2 regions of the Erwinia billingiae Eb661 genome follow, and region 1 is predicted to be linked to the other one. Evidence: predicted binding sites of a transcription regulator. Region 1 holds the regulator's gene; the other holds the start of a gene.
What was found. The regulator CRP, encoded in region 1, controls carbon source genes, mostly activating them, when cyclic AMP is high. The targets are predictions, from matches to a motif close to ATGTGANNNNNNTCACAT.

Region 2: EBC_RS05475 (iron-containing alcohol dehydrogenase) is a predicted target of CRP. The motif match lies at 2,405-2,422, and genes of this name have one in related genera.

Annotation. Positions count from the first base shown of each region.
Region 1 is NC_014306.1:4,619,582-4,627,295, reverse strand. It holds gene EBC_RS22565 (YccS/YhfK family putative transporter) at 1-1,083, opposite strand, end outside; gene crp (cAMP-activated global transcriptional regulator CRP) at 1,142-1,774, opposite strand; gene EBC_RS22555 (OsmC family protein) at 2,082-2,492, shown strand; gene EBC_RS22550 (phosphoribulokinase) at 2,532-3,401, opposite strand; gene EBC_RS22545 (creatininase family protein) at 3,580-4,377, shown strand; gene EBC_RS22540 (LysR family transcriptional regulator) at 4,411-5,310, opposite strand; gene EBC_RS22535 (BMP family protein) at 5,421-6,428, shown strand; gene EBC_RS22530 (ABC transporter ATP-binding protein) at 6,445-7,714, shown strand, end outside.
Region 2 is NC_014306.1:921,533-929,246, forward strand. It holds gene EBC_RS05465 (phosphoglycerate dehydrogenase) at 1-187, opposite strand, end outside; gene EBC_RS05470 (dihydrodipicolinate synthase family protein) at 240-1,124, opposite strand; gene EBC_RS05475 (iron-containing alcohol dehydrogenase) at 1,142-2,290, opposite strand; gene dtnK (D-threonate kinase) at 2,495-3,802, shown strand; gene EBC_RS05485 (D-threonate 4-phosphate dehydrogenase) at 3,795-4,775, shown strand; gene EBC_RS05490 (DeoR/GlpR family DNA-binding transcription regulator) at 4,782-5,546, shown strand; gene speD (adenosylmethionine decarboxylase) at 5,600-6,409, opposite strand; gene speE (polyamine aminopropyltransferase) at 6,424-7,293, opposite strand; gene EBC_RS05505 (YacC family pilotin-like protein) at 7,403-7,714, opposite strand, start outside.

The DNA.
Region 1 (7,714 bases):
CGATTTCAGCGACAAATAGCTTTTGATGGCCGGCAGCAGCGGCAGTCGGCGCTGCCGGTCAGCCATCAAATCGCGCTGATAAAGGGGACGCTGGGTACGCAGCACCCGACCAATCCGGCTGAAGTGGTAATAGCAGAAGGTGCCCACCGGGTTATCCGGATTCTGCCGTGAGATCTTCTCCAGCGCCTGAAGCTGCTTATCCATGGTGAAGCGCTCGGGCAGCTTGTGGTAAAGGATATCGTCGGCCAGTTCACGCAGCCTGGCGGCGATGGTCTGCGCGTTCCAGCGGATCACCGCTTCGGCATGGCTTTGCTCCACCAGCTTTTGCACTTCTTCCGGCTGATGCAGGCTGACGGAGATGTGCTCCTGCAAATCTAGCGCGATTTGAAACGCGCGGGTCAGCCGCTTGTGGTGATTGTTGTTGGTGGCTGACAGCATATGCATCTGCTGATAGCAGGTGGTGATCAGGTCGACCGCTTTTTGCTGGCGCGCCAGCAGCGGAGGCAGGGCTTTCTCCGGATCGGTGAGTTTGGTCAGCAGGGTGTATTTCGCTTCGCAGTAACCCGCCAGCTCGCGATAGAGCAGGCTTAAGGTTTCCCGCAGCGGCTGCTCTTTCCACAGCCAGAACCAGACCCAGTTGAACACGCCGTACCAGATGGTGCCGAGCACGTAGAGCATCGGCGGTTCCCACACCGGCATGCGTCCTGCCAGGCTAAGGGTGAAGATTGCGGCTATCAGCGAGCCGGGCAGCAGGCGGCCATGCAGCGGGCTGATTTCACCGGTGACGCCCAGCAGCATCGCCATCGAAAACAGGATCACGGGCAGGGGAACGTGGTGACCGGCAAGATACTGGATCAGGAAACTGCTGAAGGCAAACAGGCTTCCGCCAACGATCAGGCGTTTGAAAAAGCGCTTATGAGGAGTATCAAGGCCAGCGAGGTTGCAACAGGCAGGGACTAAGGAAAACAGCAACCCTTTTTGCAAGTCGCCCAGTAGCCATCCCATCGCTACCGGTAAACAGAGCACCAGCGTCTGGCGCAATGCGTAGTTGATCTCCGGGTGATAAATCAGTCGACGCCACATCACTCCACACCAAATAAAAAGGCGCAACACCAGGTGTTGCGCCGTGGATCAGAGCCGATTAGCGAGTGCCGTAGACAACGATAGTTTTACCGTGTGCCGAGATCAGGTTCTGATCTTCCAGCATCTTCAAAATGCGTCCCACTGTTTCACGAGAACAGCCAACGATTTGCCCAATTTCCTGGCGGGTGATCTTGATCTGCATCCCATCCGGGTGCGTCATGGCGTCCGGTTGTTTTGCCAGGTTCAGCAAGGTCTGCGCGATGCGACCCGTCACATCGAGGAAAGCTAAATTGCCCACTTTCTCAGAAGTGACCTGCAAGCGATTCGCCATCTGTGCAGACAGGCGCATCAGAATGTCAGGGTTAACCTGGATCAGCTGACGGAATTTTTTGTAAGAGATTTCAGCCACTTCACAGGCTGTCTTCGCGCGTACCCACGCGCTACGCTCCTGACCTTCTTCAAACAGGCCAAGCTCGCCAATAAAGTCGCCCTGATTGAGGTAAGACAGGATCATCTCTTTGCCTTCTTCATCCTTGATAAGCACCGCTACTGAACCTTTGACGATATAGTAGAGGGTTTCTGCCTTTTCACCCTGATGAATCAGCGTGCTCTTGGATGGATACTTATGAATATGGCAATGAGACAGGAACCATTCAAGTGTCGGGTCTGTTTGCGGTTTGCCGAGAACCATTCGCTGTTATCCTCTGTTGTAATCGTGCCTAAATACAGGGGCAGAGTTCCCTGCCAGGCGTTGAAATAGTCAAGCGTTTCCCATCAGGAAATTTATTCGGGCCTCTGTTAAAAGCCTGGCTCGTTATGCGATTCGTTTCGTCGTGCCTGTAGAGTACTGACGAAAATATTACAGCTTTGTTTGTAGCACAGCTTTCAACGAGTGTCTTGTGTTGTCTCGCTTCAGCATAGTGCGAAAATTGCCGCATTGCCGTTTTTCTGCCTAAAGCGTAATCTGGCGATAACTGAATGAATTAGAGGAAATTGTTATGCAGGCTCGAGTCAAGTGGGTTGAAGGGTTAACGTTTTTGGGAGAATCCTCATCCGGGCATCAGGTTCTGATGGACGGAAATGCGGGCGATAAAGCCCCGAGCCCGATGGAGATGGTGTTGATGGCCGCGGGCGGATGCAGCGCAATCGACGTGGTTTCCATTCTGCAGAAGGGCCGCCACGACGTAAAGGATTGCGAAGTGAAGCTCAGCTCCGAACGCCGTGAAGAGGCCCCGCGCCTGTTCACCCACATCAATCTGCACTTTATCGTCACCGGCGTGGCCTTAGGCGATAAAGCGGTGTCGCGTGCCGTCGATCTCTCCGCGGAGAAATATTGCTCGGTGGCACTGATGCTGGGCAAGGGCGTGGAAATCACCCACAGCTATGAAGTGATTGAGTTACCGGCGTAAGTCATCCCATCGCCGCCCTAAGCCCCGTGCCCGCGGGGCTTACTCTATTTTCTTACCCTGGATCAGACGCTTCACCAGCGGCCCCATAATCAGCTCCATCGCCAGCCCCATCTTGCCGCCCGGCACCACCAGCGTATTGATGTGCGAGATAAAGGATCCCTGCAGCATCGACAGCAAATACGGGAAGTCGATATCTTCCAGCGCCTGGAAATGGATCACCACAAAGCTTTCATCCAGCGACGGGATACCGCGCGCCGCGAACGGGTTAGAGGTATCCACCGTCGGCACGCGCTGGAAGTTAATGTGCGTGCGGGAGAACTGCGGCGTAATAAAGTTGATGTAATCCTCCATGGATCGCACCACCGAATCCATCACCGCTTCGCGTGAGTGGCCGCGTTCGCTGGTATCGCGCACCAGTTTCTGGATCCACTCCAGGTTAACGATCGGTACCACGCCAACCAGCAAATCAACCTGCTGCGAGACATTGTTCTGCGGCGTCACCACGCCACCATGCAGCCCTTCATAAAACAGCACGTCGGTCGGTTCCGGCAGGGGTTGCCACGGCGTAAAGGTTCCCGGAACCTGATTCCAGGGTACCGCTTCATCATAGGTGTGCAGATATTTGCGGGATTTGCCGCTGCCTGACCGGCCATATTCCGCGAAGGTCTGTTCGAGCAGGGCGAAGTCATTGGCTTCCGGGCCGAAATAGCTGATATGGCGGCCCATATCGCGCGCTTTACGGATCGCCATATCCATTTCAGGACGGGTATAACGGTGAAAGCTGTCGCCTTCGACTTCGGCGGCATGCAGATTCAGCTGCTGGAAAATTTTTCTGAAGGCCAGGCTGGTGGTGGTGGTTCCCGCCCCGCTGGAGCCGGTGACGGCAATAACCGGATGTTTGGCTGACATGCGCATACCTCCCTGAGTAAAGTCACATCGATCACGCATTGGTACCATGTTTCGCGCACGGGTGTCATCTTTGCCACTCTCTGATGCCAAAAAAGCAACGCTGCGCCGCATTTTTGCTGCTTCAATTCGGCCACGAATATCCGCAGACTGACAAAAATGATGCAGGAGAAGGTGCCAGATGAATATGCCGTCGTCACGCTGGTGGTGGGATCTTTCCACCCGAGAATTCAGTGAGCTGGACATGGATAAAGTGATCGCGGTGCTGCCGATTGGCGCCGTCGAGCAGCATGGTCCGCACCTGCCGGTCCGGGTGGATGCCGCCATCAACGCGGGCATTATTGCGCGCGCGGTCGAGTTAATGCCGGCGGATTTGCCGGTACTGATCCTCCCGGCGCTGCCGGTGGGGAAATCCGATGAGCACCTCAATTTTCCCGGCACCTTAACCCTTCCTTATGAGGTGTTGGGTAAAGTCTGGTTTGAGGTGGCGAAAAGCGCCTGGCGTGCCGGGATCCGTAAACTGATTTTCTGGAATTCCCATGGTGGGCAACCGCAGCTGATGGAAATCGTCTGTCGCCAGCTGCGCATCGAACTCGATCTGTTTGCGGTCGGCGCCAGCTGGTTCCGCACCATTGATTCTTCCGACCTGTTTAGCGCGGAGGAGTTACAGCACGGCATTCACGGCGGGGAGTCCGAAACCAGCGTGATGCTGCATCTGCACCCGGATTTGGTGCAGATGGACTATGCGCAGAACTTTGTTTCCGCCTCGGTGGCGCTGGCGGAAACGGGCGGTATTCTGACCCCGGAAGGCGGCGTCGGCTTTGGCTGGATGGCGGAAGATCTGCATCCGTCCGGCACCACCGGCAATGCGGCGGCGGCAGATGCTGAACGCGGTAAGATTGAAACCGATCGGGCGGCTGAGGCCCTGATCCGGCTGATTGAGGAAGTGCAGGCTTATCAACCTCCTTTCCAGCGCTAAAGGTCCACGGGCGTTGTCTTCGCGGCAACGCCGTTACGCCATCTGTCCCATCATCACTTTGATGGTTTCTGCCAGCACGCTGCCGATCGCGCTGGTGCCCCGGTCGTGACCAATCAGCATCAGCGTTTGTGCCTGCTGCGACAGTTCACGTACCGGGATATACATCAAACGCCCGCTGCGCAGATCGAATTCGATATCAAACGGCGTTAAAAAGGTCAGCGCCTGATCGAACATCGCCGCCTGGCGCATCACTTCGATTGAGTTGGTTTCAATTACCGGATGCACGGTGACCATCGCCCGGGCAAACAGCTCATTCAGATACGGGCGGATCACCATCGACTTATCGGCAATCACCAGCGGATGAGGCACGCAGTCGCTGAGCCTCAGGCTGGTTTTATCGGCCAGCGGATGGCCGGGAGCAACCACTGCGCCCAGTCTGCCGACGGCGCTGCCCAGCATGCGCAACGAGGGCGGCAGGTCAAAATCGAACCCCAGCCCGAGGTCGGCCTCACCGGATCCCACCGCGGCGGTAATGTCATCGCCGGTGGTCATCTGCCGGAGGATCAGTTTCACCCGCGGATTTGCCCGGCGAAATTCAGCGGCCATTCGCGGGATCAAATTGGCGGCCAGCCCGCTCATCATCGCCACCGTCACTTCGCCTCGCCGTAATCCCTTCAGCTCTTCAATCTTAATCTGCGCCCATTCCAGCTCTTTAAAGGTCTGCCGCACATGGTGGATCAACACTTCGCCCGCCGCGGTTAACACCATTTTACGCGGCAAGCGCTGGAACAGCGGCGTGCCCAGTTCTTCCTCCAGCGCGAGGATCTGGCGGTTGATTGCCGACGCTGAGATATGCAGCCGACCTGCGGCTTTGCGGATCGATCCGCAGCGCGCCACTTCATCCAGGTAGGTCCAGAGCCGGTGTTGCAACATGCAAAACTCCTGCGTTGCCTTTAAGGCATCAATGAGTACGAAAATATGTGCTTTTAAGGTAACGAAAATCGCGGCATAACTGAACAATCTTCAGTTGAGGGGGCAAAAAAATGGCAGGTGTAAGTCGCAGGGGATTTGCAAAAATGCTGGCGGGTGCGGTGATGTTACCGGCTCTGGCGCCGTTACTTTCGAAGCGTGCATTGGCGGCCGATAAAAGCATTAAGATCGCGTTGTTATTACCCGGCTCCGTCGCCGATGGCGGCTGGAGCATGCTCGCTTATCAGGGATTACAGGCCCTGAAAAAAGAGGGCTTCACCGTTGCCTGGAGCGAAAGCGTGCCGCAGGCGCAGATGGAACAGACTATCCGCGGTTATGCCGACGACGGCTATTCGCTGATTATCGGACACAGCTTCGAATACGGCTCGGCCTTTGCTGAAGTCGGCCCTGATTATCCGGACACCTATTTCTTTGCGTCGACCTTCAAGCCAGACAGCAAAGCACCTGCCAACGTTGAGTACGTCAATCTGGCCTACCTGCAGTCGGCTTATGCTGCCGGCGCGCTGGCGGCGCTGATTTCCGATAAGGGCAAGGCGGTGGGCTTTGTCGGCGGCGGGGATAACCCGACGCAGCAGGCGATGATGCGGGCGTTTATTGCCGGCGCGGAGAAAACGCGTCCGGGAGTAAAAGGCCTGGGCGTGGTAACCGGCGATTATGACAATGCGGCCAAAGGTCGGGAAGCGGCCACCACCCTGATCGGCAACGGTGCGGATGTGATTTGGCATACCGCCGATGTGACCGGCTTAGGGGCGCTGCAAGGCGCGGCGGCGGCGAAGGTCAAGGCCATCGGCTGTTATGCCGATCAGAAGGACGTGGCGCCGGCGTATATCGCCTGCAGCCTGAAGCAGAACCTTGACTGGATGGTAGAAGAAGTCGGCCACTCGGTCGCCAGTAAACGCTTTATGGGCGGCAAAGAGTGGTCGCCAACGGTCGCCAAAGCCTGGTCGGTGGTTTACGGCAGCGAGCCATACAACAGCAAGCTGGTCAGCGCCGAGGCCTGGCAGACGTTTACCGCCATCTGGCAGCAGCTGGATAACGGCAGCATCGTTCCTAACGTGTGAGCAAAGGATTTTTGATATGGCATCAACTCCGTCAGTCCGTGTCGCGCTCAATAAGGTCACCAAGCGTTTTGCGCGCGTCACGGCCAATGACTGTGTGACGATGCAGGTGGCTTCCGGGGAAATTCATGCGCTGCTCGGTGAGAACGGCGCCGGGAAAAGTACCCTGATGCAGATCCTCTATGGCCTGTATCAGCCCGATGAAGGCGAGATCGTTATCGAAGGTAAGCCGGTGACGTTGCGCGATCCGGGTGATGCCATTGCCTGTGGCATCGGCATGGTCCATCAGGAATTTATGCTGGTGCAGCCGATGACCGTGGTGGAAAACGTGATCCTCGGACTGAAAGAGACCCGCAGCGGTCGGCTGGATTTACGCACGGCGGCGGCGCGTTTGCAGACCTTGTCGGATCGTCATGGTCTGGCGGTCGATCCCTGGGCGAAGGTACAGCATCTGCCGATTGGCGTGCAGCAGCGGGTTGAAATCCTCAAGCTGCTGTATCGCGATGCCCAGGTGTTGATCCTTGATGAACCCACCGCGGTGCTGACACCGCAGGAAAAAGAAGGGCTGTTTGCCACGCTGAAATCACTGCGTGCCGAAGGGCGCTCGGTAATCATTGTGACGCACAAACTGTATGAAATTATGGCGATAGCCGATCGCGTCTCGGTGATGCGCGGCGGCAAGATGATCGATACCGTGGCGGTCAGCGAGACGTCGGAAACCGATCTTGCCCGGCGCATGGTGGGACGAGATGTGGTGCTGAGGGTGAATAAATCGCCCTGTCGGCCGGGAAAAGAGGTGCTGCACGTCGACAATATCGCGGTGCGGGACGAATCCGGTCAGCAAAAAATCTGGCGAGCCTCGCTGAAAGTGGCCGCCGGTGAAATTTTAGGCATTGCCGGTGTCGACGGTAATGGGCAGTCCGAACTGGCTGAAGCGTTACTGAATCTGCGCGAAGTGGAAGCCGGGCGCATCTGGCTGGGAGGCGAAGATATCACCGAGCTGTCTCCTGCCGGGCGACGCGCGAAGGGCATGGGTTTTATCCCCGCCGATCGTCGGGGCGTCGGATCGGTGACCTCGCTGTCGATTGCGGATAACGCCATGTTAGGCGCGCAGCAAACCTTTACCCATGCTCGCGGCTGGCTGCTCGACCACAAGAAAATTGCGCTGCACGCACGGGCGATCGTCAATCATTTCAAGGTCCGCACCCCGGATACCGACTTCGAAGCCGGAAAACTGTCCGGCGGCAATCTGCAAAAACTGATCCTCGGTCGCGAAGTGGCCCGTAAAC
Region 2 (7,714 bases), 1.4 Mb from region 1:
CCAGCAGCGCGTCATTGACTTCGGTAAAGGCCACGATCATTGCGACGGTGTCGGTGAGGTGCGGTTCGAGCGCGCTCAGCGGGGCATCTGCTGGCAGAGTAATCAGCTCAAAACCCTGGGCCTGCAAATCGCGGATCGGCTGCGCATCGTATTTGGCAAATGAGGGTGAGGTACAAATCACTTTCATCATGGTTTCCTTGGTGTGAATGCGGGCAACGCCTGCGCGGTGCCGCTCAAAATTATTGCGTGTACTGGGTGACGATCTGGCGAATACGCTGCTCTTCTTCTGCGCTGAAGCACACGGCATAGCGGCTTTCACCGACATCATGGCCCATTAGCGCGACGGCTTTTTTCACCGCCGCAGGGGAGAACCCGACGCTATAGAGATCGGTGCGCAACCCGGTGACGTTTTCCTGCGCCTTGCGGGAACCGTCGATATCCCCGGCGTTGAAGCGCGCCCAGATCGCGTTAATTTCTTTTGGTGCGACGTTGGCCAGCCCGGAAATACAGGCGGAGCATCCTTCAATAAAGCCCTGATGGATCAGTGAATCCGGTCCGTTAAGCACGTTGAAATTCTCAATGCCTTCCGCCGCCTGCAAGAAGCCTTTCAGGCTTTCATAGCTGCCCGCGCTGTCTTTAATGCCGATAATATTCGGGTGCGCGGCGAGCGTGCGCACGGTGGCGGGCTCAAGCGTATTGCCGGTGCGGGCCGGGATGTTGTAGAGGAACACGGGCACATCCAACGCATCGGCTACCGCTCGGTAATGGGCAATCAGCTCTTCCTGCTTGAGCGGCACGAAGTACGGCGTGATCACTGAAACAGCATCGACACCCAGCGCAGCAACCTGCTGACCGAGACGAATGGTTTCACGGGTGGAGATCTCACCAACATGTGCCACTACAGAGGCTGTGCCCGCCACTTCATCCACGCAGGTTTTGGTCACGGCCAGCTTCTCCTGCTCGTTCAGCACAAAGAATTCGCCATTGGTGCCGCCGCAGAAAATACCGTTGCCAGCCGCCAGTTGACGCTGGATCTGCACGCGCATTGCCGCTTCGTTGTAGTCGCCTGCAGCGGTAAAAGGGGTGACGATGGCGGTCAGTACGCCGGTAATTTTTTTACTCATGGTGTCCTCGTAAAGTGTTAGCGATTCTGGGTCGGGAACAGCGTCAGGTAGACGTCTCGCACGTCATTGGCACTGACCGGGGCAGGCACATTTTTCATCAGACGCTGGACGTCCAGCGCGGCCTCAACCAGGTAAGGCAGGTGATCGGAACCAATGCCCAGTTCATCCAGGCTGGCAGGCAGCTTCAGCCGCTTCACCAGCGCGGAGAAGTAGTCGACCAACGCCAGTGATTTCTGTTCATCGCTCAGCGAAAGGTTGGCATCCGGCAGTAGGTCGTAGGCCTGGGCAAATTTGGTTACAGCGGCCGGGCGCACGAAGCGCATACAGGGTGCCAGCAGAATGGCGTTCGCCACGCCGTGAGGAATGTGATATTTGCCGCCCAGCGGGTAGGACATGGCATGAACCAGATGCGTACCGGCATGGGCAATCGCCGCGCCGCCGTAGTAAGACGCCCACAGCATATCCAGCCTTGCTACCAGATTTTCCGGTTCGGCCACGGCGGTTTCCAGGCTGGTAAACAGCTTTTTCAGGCCGATCAGCGCGTAGTTATCGCTGACCGGGTTGGAGACGGTGGCGGTAAAACATTCAATCAGATGGCAAAGCGCATCAATGCCGGTCGAGGAGGCGATATGCGCGGGCATGCTGGTGGTTAGTTCAGGTGCCAGCACGACATAATCCGGTAGCATCACCGGGGAGATGATGCCGACCTTGGTCTCTTTTTCAGGGATAGCTAATATGGCATTCGGCGTGGCTTCAGAGCCGGTGCCGGCAGTAGTGGGGATCAGTAACGACGCCGTGCGGTTCTGCGGTTTTTCACCGTTTAGCAACGCCGCAAGCGTCGGTGCATTTTCCACGCACAACACCGAAAGCAGCTTAGCCACGTCCAGCACGCTGCCGCCGCCCACACCAATGACTAAATCAATGCCCTGGATATCCAGCGTCGCCACAATGGCCGCCACATCATGCTGACTCGGCTCCGGCGGCACGCTGTCGATCATTTTTACCGTCGGCACGGTGTCGCAAATCTGCTTAATCAACGTCTGCACTAAAGGGATGCCGCCGATGTTCTTGTCAGTCACCAACAGGACGTGCTGTCGGTTCTTTAGCAGATAGCCAATATCATTGAGTGTCTGATAGCCACTGATTATTGTGCTGTTAATATTCATTGTCATACCTTGTCTCTGCCCTTGCTTTCCGCTAAGGGTGATTTTATTTCGTCATTTACTCGTCTGAGCCTCACGAGCAGTGCCTAATTTTATAGGACAAATTGATTTTGATTAATTTGATCTTGCTCACATATAATCAATCATGATTGAATATAATCATTATCAGCGAGAGCAATGGGCTTTCCCTCGCATTCAGGAGAAGAGATGACTCAGCGTCTGTGGAAGACACCCGTGCTGGTGGTCGCCGATGACTTTACCGGAGCCAACGATGCGGGAAGCGGGTTGGCGATAGCGGGTGCCAGGGTCAACGTGCTGTTTGCTGTTGAAGCGCAGGCTGAAGCGCACAGTGCCGATGTCTGGGTGATCAACACCGATAGCCGTGCCGCCAGTCCCGGGCTGGCTGCCGGCCGCACCAGAGCAGCCGTGGAGCGTTGGGCCGATATCGCCCGCGAGGGTTGGGTATTTAAGAAGATCGATTCCACCCTGCGCGGGAATCCTGGCGCCGAAATTGAGGCGGCTTTTCGGGCAAGCGGCGCGGCCGTGGGGTTGGTGGTGCCTGCGGTGCCCAGGCTTGGACGAACCACACGGCAGGGAAGCTGCTATATCCATGGCGTGTTGCTGACCGACACCGAATATGCCAGCGATCCTAAAACGCCGCTCAATCATGCGAGCGTACAGGCAAGATTGCTGGAGCAAAGCTCACTGGCCTGCGGAGAGATTACGTTGCAGGACGTTCGCCAGTCCGATCTTCAGGACGTGGTGGCCCGCGCCATAGCGCAGGGGCATCAGTTGCTGGTGGTTGATGCCGAGACCGATGAGGACCTGCAGCGCATTATGCAGGCTGCCTCACTGCTTGAACCGCGCCCGTTACTGGCGGGCGCCGCTGGACTGAGCGATGCGCTAAGCAGGCATCTGGCTGGCGTTCCTGTCGCACCTGCTGTTACGGGCATGGGGAATGCAGGCCCGGTTCTGGCGGTTGTCGGTTCGATGAGTGAAGTTGCCCAGCAGCAGCTTGAGCAGTTGCAAAAACATCATGTGCTGCAACTGATTGATGTCGATATTGAGGCGATTTTTACCGGCCACACGGATTTGACTGCCTTAAGGCAGATGGCGATTGAGGCGATGCGGGCGGGGCAGCACTGCATGATCCGCACCTGTCAGCAGTCCACTCAGCGGCAGGCGATTGCCGGACTGTGCCAGCGTTATAGCCTGAGTCGCCAGCAGTTGGGCGATACGATTTGCGGCTTTCTGGCGACATTAACGCGGCAAGTGCTCGATGAAGTGACGCCGGCAGGTCTGTATCTCTCGGGTGGCGATGTGGCGATTGCGGTGGCGCAGGGATTGGGCGCTGAAGGCTTCCAGATTCACGGACAGGTGGCGGGCTGCGTGCCTTACGGCCATCTGCTGAAAGTAAAAAATGACCTGCTGGTGCTTACCAAGGCCGGCGGCTTTGGTGATGACACCACCCTGGTAGAAGTTTTTCGTTTTATTGAGGAGAAGGCGAGTGAGTAAAATTATTGCGATTACCATGGGCGACCCGGCGGGTATTGGTCCGGAAATTATCATCAAATCACTGGCCGAAGGCGAGCTTTCCGGGGCACCCGCGGTGGTGATCGGCTGTGCCAGTACGCTGCGCCGCATTATGGCGATGGGCATTACGCCTCAGGCGGAGCTGCGGGTGCTGGATAAGGTCGCCGATGCGCACTTTGCGCCGGGCATCATCAATGTTATCGACGAACCGCTTGCCGATCCGGATGCGTTGCAAGCCGGGGTGGTGCAGGTTGCCGCAGGCGATCTGGCTTATCGTTGTGTGAAGCGAGCCACCGAGCTGGCGATGGCCGGTGAAGTGCAGGCCATTGCTACCGCGCCGTTGAATAAAGAGGCGTTGCATTCAGCCGGGCATCTTTATCCCGGGCACACCGAACTGCTGGCTAAGCTGACCGACACCAAAGATTATGGCATGGTGCTGTTCACCGACCGTTTGAAGGTGATTCATGTCACCACCCATATTGCGCTGCGCAAGTTCCTCGACACGCTGAACCGTGACCGCGTGGAAACGGTGATTACCATGGCGGATACCTTCCTTAAGCGTGTTGGCTTTGAGAATCCGCGTATTGCAGTGGCGGGCGTCAACCCGCATGCCGGGGAAAATGGTCTGTTTGGCGATGAAGAGATCACCCTGGTCGGCCCTGCGGTTGAGGCGATGAAGGCCAAAGGCCTGACGGTAACCGGGCCTTGCCCGCCGGACACGGTTTTCCTGCAATGCTACGAAGGCCAGTACGATATCGTGGTAGCGATGTATCACGACCAGGGGCACATTCCGCTGAAGCTTTTGGGCTTCTATGATGGTGTAAATATCACCGCCGGGCTGCCGTTTATCAGGACCTCGGCTGACCATGGAACGGCATTTGATATTGCCTGGACAGGTAAAGCGAAGTCTGAGAGCATGGCGATCTCCATCCAGTTAGCGATGCAGCTCGCATAAGGACATATGAAGGGACAAAGCCGCCTCGATCAGATTATGGACTATCTGAAAAGCCATAATCTGGTGACTGTCGATCAACTGGTGGCGGCTATTTCCACGTCGCCAGCCACGATCCGACGGGATTTAATCAAGCTCGACCAGGAAGGCGTGATTAGCCGCACGCACGGCGGTGTCACCCTGAACCGCTTCATCCCCGCTCAGCCGACCACGCTGGAAAAAATGCAGCGTAATCTGGTCGAAAAGCAGGCCATTGCGCAGGCGGCGGCCAGCCTGGTGAAGTCCGGTGATTCAGTGGTACTGGACGCCGGTACCACCATGTTGGAGCTGGCGCGTCACCTGACGCACCTGCAACTGCGGGTGATCACCTCAGATTTGCATATCGCGCTGTTTCTCTCAGAATTTAAGCAGATTGAAGTGACCATTATCGGCGGGCGGATCGACGACTCCAGCCAGTCTTGCGTTGGCGACCACGGCCGCAGATTATTGAAAAACATCTATCCGGACGTGGCGTTCGTCAGCTGTAATTCATGGAGTATGGAAAAAGGCATTACCACGCCAACGGAAGAGAAAGCCGGACTAAAAGAGGATCTGCTGGGCAATGCGCGCCGTCGTGTGCTGCTGGCAGACAGCAGTAAGTACGGGTCATGGTCATTGTTCTGCGTATCACCGTTGCAAAACCTCACCGACATCATCACCGATTCCCATCTCAGTGAAGAAGGGCAGAGCGCGCTGCGCGATCAGGCGTTCACCCTGACCCTGACCAGCGCCTGACGCCAAAAAAAACGGGCGGCCCTGAGGCCACCCGCTTCTTAACGCCATAACCCTTACAGCGATTTTGATCCCACGGCCGGAATATTGCGCCCGTAGTAAATTTCACGCATCTCTTTCCACAGCAGATCGGTAATACGCTTGTGCTCTTGCGGGCTCAGGTCTTCCGGTCGGGTGTTAAACAGATAGTGTTTCAAATCAAACTCTTTCAGCAGCATCTTGGTATGGAAGATGTTCTCCTGATAGACGTTCACATCCAGCATGTCGTACATCGATTTCATGTCTTCAGACATAAAGTTCTGAATCGAATTGATCTGGTGATCGATGTAGTGCTTCAGGCCATTCACATCGCGGGTAAAGCCGCGCACGCGATAGTCGATGGTGACAATGTCGGATTCCAGCTGGTGAATTAAGTAGTTCAACGCCTTCAGCGGCGAAATCACCCCACAGGTGGAGACTTCAATATCCGCGCGGAAGGTGCAGAGTCCGCCTTCCGGGTGGCTCTCCGGGTAGGTGTGCACGCAGATATGGCTCTTATCCAGATGCGCCACCACCGAGTTAGGTAACGGGCCCGGATGTTCCGAGGTATCAATATCTTTCGGGTCGATCGGCTCTTCGCTGACCAAAATGGTCACGCTGGCCCCTTGAGGCTCGTAGTCCTGGCGCGCGATATTCAGCACGTTTGCGCCAATAATCGAACAGGTCTCGCTGAGGATCTCCGTCAGGCGGTTGGCGTTGTACTGCTCATCAATGTACGCAATGTATCCGTCACGCTCAGCATCTGTGTTGGCGTAACAGATATCGTAGATACAAAAACTCAGGCTCTTTGTCAGGTTATTGAAGCCGTGTAGTTTAAGCTTTTGCAATTTCGTTCACCCCCTTAAACGCCCGGCTGGTCGGCCAGCGCATTCAACAAATATTGTGGCAGGGCAAAGCTGCCCGTGTGGATCGCCGGATTATAGTAGCGACAGGTCAGGTTTGCCGCGGTAAAACGGGCCTGAAGCGTGGCGCTGTCAAGCTGGCGCAGCGCGGGATTGTTGCTGGCCCAGGCGAACGTCATAATGCCACCGTAATAGGTTGGGATCGCCGCCTGATAGAAGCTGACGTCGCTAAAGTAGTGGCTCAGTTTGCGGTGACTGTTAACCGCTTCCTCCTGCTGCAGGAAGCAAACGCCATTCTGCGCCACGAAGATGCCATTTTCATTAAGGCAACGCTGGCAACCTTCGTAAAATTCCGAGGTGAACAGGCTTTCTCCCGGACCGATCGGATCGGTGCAGTCAGAAATGATCACATCAAACTTTTCGCTGCACTGAGCGACAAAGTTCACGCCATCGTCAATCACCAGCTTAAAACGCGGATCGTCGTACGCACCGGCGCTGTGATTTGGCAGATACTGCTGGCAGAACGTCACCACGCCCGCATCGATCTCCACCATGGTGATCTGTTCGATATTTTTATGACGGCTGACTTCACGCAGCATGGCGCCATCGCCACCGCCAATAATCAATACGCGTTTTGCTGCGCCATGCGCGAGAAGGGGAACGTGGGTCATCATCTCGTGATAAATGAACTCATCGCGCTCGGTCGTTTGTACCACACCGTCCAGCGCCATAACGCGACCTAACGCGGCATTCTCAAAGATGACTAAATCCTGATGACCGGTCTGTTCACGGTACAGGATCTTATCGACAGAAAAGTACTGTCCAAACCCGGTATGAAGCGTTTCATACCACATTTCTTTTTCGGCCATGCTGGGATTCTCCTCATAACAGCCACGAAAAATGGGCGCGACATAATAGCTAACTCTGACCGTGGTTGCACGGTCAAATTATCAGCAAGAATTGGAAAAAGGGAGGGGATTATTTCACGTACGCGAGCAGGCTCAGGGAGTCACGTGCCAGGGATTTGCACTTCATGTCGTTCGGAACGGCGATACCGCTCAAATCACGATAACTGTCTTCGCCCAGCGCTTTCATATTAAAGCTGCTGTAATTGGCTAAATCCCAGCGGTTCTGCTGGGCAAAGAACACCAGCGCCCGTCGAATTTGCCCGTCCGGCAGATCCTGATATCCGCAGTCATTTTTCAAATAGACAAACACAGCCGTTAAATCGGCTAAATCTTCCGCTTCAGATTCGCTCAGTGCGAAACTGGTCGACGAGAAGCCAAAGAG